DNA from 2 places in the Adlercreutzia rubneri genome. Region 2 is predicted to be linked to the other one. Evidence: riboswitches for the same ligand, from Rfam matches in the RefSeq annotation. Region 2 holds a riboswitch; the other holds the start of a gene.

Region 1 (3,403 bases), on a different contig from region 2:
TCTTGGGACGGCCATTTATCTCGAACGCGAGTCGCCCCGCGCCTCTAGCACGCAACCCGAGCGCACGGCGGGCCACCGTATGGCGCTCCTATTTGCGCTTGCTCCAGATGGGGTTTACCAAGCCGCGACGTTGCCGCCGCGCTGGTGCGCTCTTACCGCACCGTTTCAGCTTTTCTCCTGTGTCGCGCATGCTGCGCATCGCAGCATGTTCCGAGCAGGGGAGTCTTCTTTTCTGTGGCACTGATCCGTCGGGTCGCCCCGCCCAGCCGTTAGCTGGCATCTTGCCCTGCGGAGCCCGGACTTTCCTCGCACCCTGAAAGGGTACGCGGCCGTCTGGCTCGCTCGCCTGTGGTATTGTAGCAGAACTTGCTTCACCCTGGTCGAACCACACGAGTGACACACCGTGTCATCCTGAGCGGAGCGCGCAGCACGAGGTCGAAGGATCTAGCGGCTCCCCGCAATGAGATCCTTCGACTTGCGCTCGCTTAAGGATGACATGGTGAATGTGAATGGAGGATATGTTTTGAGCACGGTCGCATTAGTTGGCGCATCGGATTTCAATGCCGCTCACTTTGCCGCCCATTGGAAAGAGGGCGCCTTCGATGCGGTCATCGCCGTGGACGGGGGGTTTGCCTCCCTGGCAGCTGTGGACTGCGCGCCTGATCTGGCCATGGGCGACTTCGACTCGCTGGGATACGTGCCCGAGGGCATGTCCGTGAAGGCGTTTTCGCCGGAGAAGGACGCGTCGGATATGGAATTGGCTTTGGAGGAGGCCCTCGCGCGCGGCGCCGATGCCGTGGAGGTGTACGGCGCGCTCGGGGGGCGGCTCGACCACACGGTGGCGAACTTGCAGCTCTTGGCCTCCTTTGCCGAGCGGGGGCTCGCTGTGGCCGCAGTGGGGGAGCGCGAGCGTATCGCGTTTCTCGTCGGCCCCGGCGAGCTGCGCCTTCCCGCGTTGCCGAGCGGTATCGTGTCGGTGTTCTCGCTGACCGATGTTTCTGCAGGGGTCGTGGAAGAAGGCTTGAAGTACGGCCTCGATGGCGTGGCCCTCACGAACCGCACGAGCTGGGGCCTTTCCAACGAGCTTGTCGGCACGCCGGCCCGCATTGCCCTGGAAAGCGGCACGCTGGCAGTGTTTTTGCCGCTCTAGCGCTGTGCCGTTCCCTATACTGGCACTACAACCATAGACTTGGGGAGCTTGCAGCCGCGTGGCGGCCGGGCAGGCTGAGAGGGGGCGCCGAATTCGCCCCGACCCGCAAAACCTGATATGGGTAATGCCAACGAAGGGAGTTTTCATGACTGACAGCCAGTCTGCCGACGCAGCACAGCCGATCACGCAGATCGACTTCGCCCGCGCCGGCGTCGTCACGCCTCAAATGGCCGCCGTTGCCGCCGCCGAGGGTCGCGAGCCGGAGGACATCCGCGCCGCCGTGGCTACCGGCCGCATCGCCATTCCGGCCAACATCCACCACGCAAGCCTCGCGCCCGCCGGCGTCGGTTCCACCCTGGAGGGCGTCCCTCTCTCCACGAAGGTGAACGTGAACCTCGGCATCTCGGGCGATCTGGCCGATGAGGCTCTGGAATGGGAGAAGGTGGACGTGGCCCTGGAACTGGGCGCTGACGCCATCATGGATCTTTCCAACTCCGGCAAGACCCGCGCCTTCCGCCGCGCGCTCGTTGAGAAGTCGCCGGCTATGATCGGCACCGTGCCCATGTACGACGCCATCGGTTACCTGGAAAAAGCGCTGATCGCCATCACGCCCGAGGACTTCCTGGAGGTGGTGCGCGCCCATGCCGAGGACGGGGTCGATTTCGTCACCATCCACGCCGGCATGAACCGCCGGGTCATCGAGTCGTTCAAGGAGACGGGGCGGCTTACCAACATTGTGTCCCGCGGCGGCTCCCTCATCTTCGCCTGGATGGAGGCCACCGGTCGCGAGAACCCCTTCTACGAGTACTACGACGAGGTGCTCGCCATCTTGCACGAGCACGATGTGTGCATCTCCATTGGGGACGCCATGCGTCCCGGCAGCGGCTACGATGCCACGGACGCCGGGCAGATCGCCGAGCTCATCGAAATTGGCAAGCTGACGCGCCGCGCCTGGGACGCCGGAGTGCAGGTGATGGTGGAAGGCCCCGGGCATATGGCGCTCGATGAGATCGCCGCCAACATGAAGCTGGAGAAGCGGCTGTGCCACGAGGCGCCCTTCTACGTGCTGGGGCCGCTTGTGACTGACATCGCCCCGGGCTACGACCACATCACGGCGGCCATCGGGGGCGCCATCGCGGCTTCTGCCGGCGCCGACTTCCTCTGCTACGTGACGCCGGCCGAGCATCTGCGCCTGCCGGACGCGAACGACGTGCGCGAGGGGCTGGTGGCTACGAAGATCGCCGCCCACGCCGCCGACATCGCCAAAGGCGTGCCCGGCGCGCGCGATCGCGACAATCGCATGAGTGATGCGCGGCGCCGCGTGGCCTGGGACGAGATGTTCGAGCTGTCGCTGGATCCGGCCCGCGCCCGCGCCGTCTTCGAGAGCGCCCCGCCTTCCACCGAGGGCACCTGCACCATGTGCGGCAAGATGTGCGCCATGAAGACCGTGAACGACATCATGGACGGTCTCGTGGTCGACCTGGATGCGGAGTAGGGGCGCCAAGGAGGCGCTGGAAGAGAATGGGGCGCGAGGCGCAGAGTCGGGTCGATCTTCGCCCCCTATCGAGGCAGAAAAATCGAGTTGTTAGACTTTTTCAGCAGGGCATTTTGCGGAAACAATGAACTAAAAAGGTCTGACCAGGCATTTTCGTAGTGTTTCCTCCTGTTTGCTCGGCATCGCGCTTGCGCAATGTCTAACAACTCGAAAAAAGTGACCAGAACGAGCACCCAGTTTGGAACAAGGAGTGAACATGCCTGTACGGGAACGTGGAAAGTGGTCGGCGGAGGCCATTCGCTGTGCCTTGAAGCTGTACGCGGTGACGGACAACGCGTGGCTCGGAGAGCGGACGCTGGCGGAATGCGTGGAAGCGGCGCTTGCCGGGGGTGCGACCTTCGTGCAGCTGCGCGACAAGCAGGCGACCGGCGATGCGCTGCGGGCCGAGGCCGCCGAGCTGCTGGCGCTCTGCCGCGATGCCGGGGTGCCCTTCGTGGTGAACGACGACGTGGAATGCGCGCTTGCCGTGGGCGCCGATGGGGTGCACGTAGGCCAGGACGACATGGCCTGCGAGCGAGCGCGGGCGCTGCTCGGCCCCGACGCCATCGTGGGCGTCTCTACCCAGACGGTGGAGCAGGCGCGGGCAGCCGAGGCGGCGGGTGCCGACTACCTGGGCGTCGGCGGCGTGACTGGCACGGCCACCAAGCCCGAGGCCGGGGTGCTCGCACCCGAGGAGTTCCGCGCTATCGTCGCAGCCG
Region 2 (3,403 bases):
GAAGGAGATGGCGTCGGTAGGGCAGGCCGGCAGGCAGTCGCCCAGCCCGTCGCAGTAGTCGTCGCGCATAAGGCGCGCCTTGCCGTCGACCATGGCGATGGCACCCTCGTGGCATGCGTCGACGCACAGGCCGCAGCCGATGCATTTGTCCTCGTCAATGTGAATGATCTTGCGGAGCATGGAACCTCTTTCGCTTCGTGTCGTATGTCGGGCAGCATCATAGCGGGTCGACGCGAAAGCGCAAGAGGCTCCATGTAGATGATGGAAAGATGTGGACGAACCCCTACTCGGCCAGCAGCTCTTCCACCTTCTCGACCTTGGTGTGCAGGGTGTCGGTGTGCCCCGGCCGGATGTCGGCCTTCAGGACCACCTCGGTGCGGATGCCCTGGTCGGCGAGGGCCATGGTCGCGTCGCGTACGACGGCCATGACCTCGTCCCAGTCGCCCTCGATCTCGGTGAACATGGAGGTGGTGCGGTGGGACAGGCCGGAGTCGCGGATGACGCGGATGGCCTCGGCCACATAGGGCGCGAGCTCGTCTCCCACGCCGAAGGGCGCGATGGCAACGGCAACAAGGGTGTTCATAGGGCGGCCTTTCTCTTTGGTTGCAAATGCGGCTTCGAGGTTTGCGGGCTATCGCTATGGGATTACGCGGCTGATGTGCTGGTGAGTGCCAGAGGCGCCTCAGTCACTTCTTCGGTGGTGAGGTTGTAGAGGGCATTGAGGAAGGCGACTTGGAAGCTGCCCGGACCGTCGCAGGTTTCGGCTGCGCGCAGGCCGGCCAGGTTGTAGGCGGCCGTTGCGGTGAGCGCTGCCACGAAGGGATCGGCCACGCAGGCGTAAACGGCGCATACGCCGCCCAGCGAGCAGCCAGAGCCGGTGATGCAGGTCATGAGGGACGAGCCGCCGGAGAGCCGCGCCACCTGCACGCCGTCAGTGACAAGGTCGGTAGCGCCGGAAACGGCTACCGCGCCTCCCGTGAAGCGGGCGCACGCCACGGCGGCGCGCTCGGCGGCATCCACGGAATCAGTGCTATCGACGCCGCGGGGGCCGTCGCCGGAAGCGCCATCGACCGAGTTGCCGCCAAGCCCCCACAGGTCGGCCACGGCGATGATCTCCGAGGCGTTGCCGCGCAAAATGGTCGGCGGATTCTCGCGCACGGCCTCGATGAGCCGAGTGCGCAGGCTGCCGATGCCCACGCCCACCGGGTCGAGCACCCAGGGCGTGGCCGCGGCCGCGCAGGCGCGCGCCGTGGCGGGAACCGTCTGCTCGTAGACGGGCATGAGCGTGCCCAGGTTGATGTAGACGGCCCCTCCCAGGGCGGCGACGCACTCGCCCTCGTCGGGCAAATACACCATGGCCGCCGAGCCGCCGACGGCCAACTGGGCGTTGGCGACGAAGCTCTGGGTCACGGTGTTGGTGATAGAAGGCGCGAGCGGGTTCGTCTCGCGCACCTCGCGCACGGCGCGGGCCATGAGCGTCCGCAGTTCCGCTTCAGTGCGGGTGGGGGAGGCGGTGGTAGTGGAATGTTCGGACATGGCGGTTCCTTTCCGGAAGCCGGAGCGTTGTCCTGCGGGCCGCGCCAAAAAAGGCGCTCCCCGCAGGAAGCGCCCCTTGTGCTTGGCGAGCATGCTCCCTACGACAGTGTTAGCTGACAGGTTCGAAGGGTTGGGCGCCTGCGCCCTCTCAACCACGGGACGGCTTCGCGTGCCGCCGAGCGGTACCCCTGCATGCTTTCAGCTTAGCACGATGGCTTCGACGTGCGTGTGAGGAATTCGCTCGTGCCTTTCGAGAGGCGAAGAAACAGGGAAAAACGGGGAGAGGGAGCCAAGAGAGCTGCTGTGGGCCATCGTCAGGATAAGAGGTTGCCCATAGCGAAGGATGATTGGCGTTTCGGCGTGCTGTGTTATGATGCGCCCCATGACTTTCGAAGATGACAGGGAGATGGCTGTGGCGCTCGGGACGTCCGGCGTGATGGCGGCGATGTCGGGGGGCGTCGATAGCTCCGTGTGCGCGCTGCTGTTGCAGGAAGCGGGCTATGCCGTGCGCGGCGCGACGATGGTGCTGCGGGACGACCAGGAATCGACCTGCGGGTCGTCGCGCGATGTGGAAGACGCGCGGGAGGTATGCCAGCGCCTCGGCATCCCCCACGATGCCTTCGACCTGCGCGATCGCTTCGATGCGGCGGTGGTACGCCCCTTCTGCGACGCCTATCTCGAGGGCCGCACGCCCAACCCTTGCATCGCCTGCAATCGGTTCTTGAAGTTCGAGTCTCTCCAGCAGCGCCGCCGCGAGCTGGGGCTCGACTACGTGGCCACGGGGCACTACGCCCGGCGCCGGTGGGATGCGGCCACGGGACGCTGGCAGCTTCTGCGGGCATGCGACCCCGTCAAGGACCAAAGCTACGTGCTGTACCACCTTACCCAGGACACACTCGCCCACATGCTGTTTCCCCTGGGCGAGCTGACCAAAGGCGAGGTGCGCGAGCTGGCCCGTGCCCGCGGCCTCGTCACGGCGGCGAAGCCCGAGAGCCAGGACATCTGCTTCGTGCCCGACGGCGACTATGCGAGGTTCATCGAGGGCCGCTGTGGCGCGGACACTGCTTTCAATCCGGGGGAGATCGTGGATCGGGAAGGGCGCGTGCTCGGGGAGCACGCGGGGCTCATCCGCTACACCATCGGGCAGCGCAAGGGCATCGGCGTAGCGGCGCGCGAACCGTTGTACGTGCTGGGGAAGGATGCGTTCGCCAATCGGCTCATTGTTGGCTTTAAAGACGAGCTGCTCAGCGTGGGGGTAGTGGCTAGCGATGTGAACTTCATCAGCGGCGACGTTTGGCAAGGTCCGCGCGAGGTGCTGGTGAAGACTCACTACCGCCAGCGCCCGGTGCCGGCGGTGGCCGAGCAGACTGGTGTTGACGAGCTGACCGTCGCCTTCGACGAGCCCCAGCGCGCCGCTGCCCCAGGACAGGCCGCCGTCCTCTACGAGGGCGACATCGTCCTCGGCGGCGGCACCATTGCACGGGCTCTGTAGCGTTTTGCGGAAGGATGCTTGCGGAAAGTCTTCCCGCAAAGGAGATTGGCGTGGATGCCAAACTCTCGTTTTTTGGCTCCGACTGGCCGTGCTCGGGTGTCGGACTCCCGTTTTTGGAACTAACGGAGTCCTTCGGGCCAAAGAGTGGTCGAAAAGCGACGGGGCGCTCGATGGCGCCCCGTGCACTTGGGAGGGTGATGCTGGGAGGGTGCGGAAAGTCGGGAGGGGGCCCGCACCGTTGCTGCGAGAGGCGGCCTACTTGCTGGCCACAGCGCGGCCGACGACGTAGCCTTGGGTGTGGCAGCGGCCGAGGGAGAGGCCGGGCACCGTCATGGGGTAGTCGGGGCTGCCGAAGAAGTTGCCGGCGCAGTTGCC

The links. A riboswitch is a leader RNA that binds a small molecule or an ion and turns the genes downstream of it on or off. The one in region 2 is predicted to bind thiamine pyrophosphate.
Region 1: another riboswitch for thiamine pyrophosphate. It lies ahead of thiC (phosphomethylpyrimidine synthase ThiC); the one in region 2 lies ahead of thiM (hydroxyethylthiazole kinase).

The regions. Positions count from the first base shown of each region.
Region 1 is NZ_WPOO01000005.1:5,540-8,942, reverse strand. Features, by position in the region: RNA gene rnpB (RNase P RNA component class A) at 1-345, opposite strand, end outside; gene GO707_RS04145 (thiamine diphosphokinase) at 524-1,150, shown strand; TPP riboswitch at 1,181-1,306, shown strand; gene thiC (phosphomethylpyrimidine synthase ThiC) at 1,296-2,645, shown strand; gene thiE (thiamine phosphate synthase) at 2,902-3,403, shown strand, end outside.
Region 2 is NZ_WPOO01000009.1:86,612-90,014, reverse strand. Features, by position in the region: gene GO707_RS06825 (ATP-binding protein) at 1-180, opposite strand, end outside; gene GO707_RS06820 (MTH1187 family thiamine-binding protein) at 284-583, opposite strand; gene thiM (hydroxyethylthiazole kinase) at 646-1,536, opposite strand; TPP riboswitch at 1,615-1,736, opposite strand; gene mnmA (tRNA 2-thiouridine(34) synthase MnmA) at 1,919-3,028, shown strand; gene GO707_RS06805 (FAD-binding protein) at 3,284-3,403, opposite strand, start outside.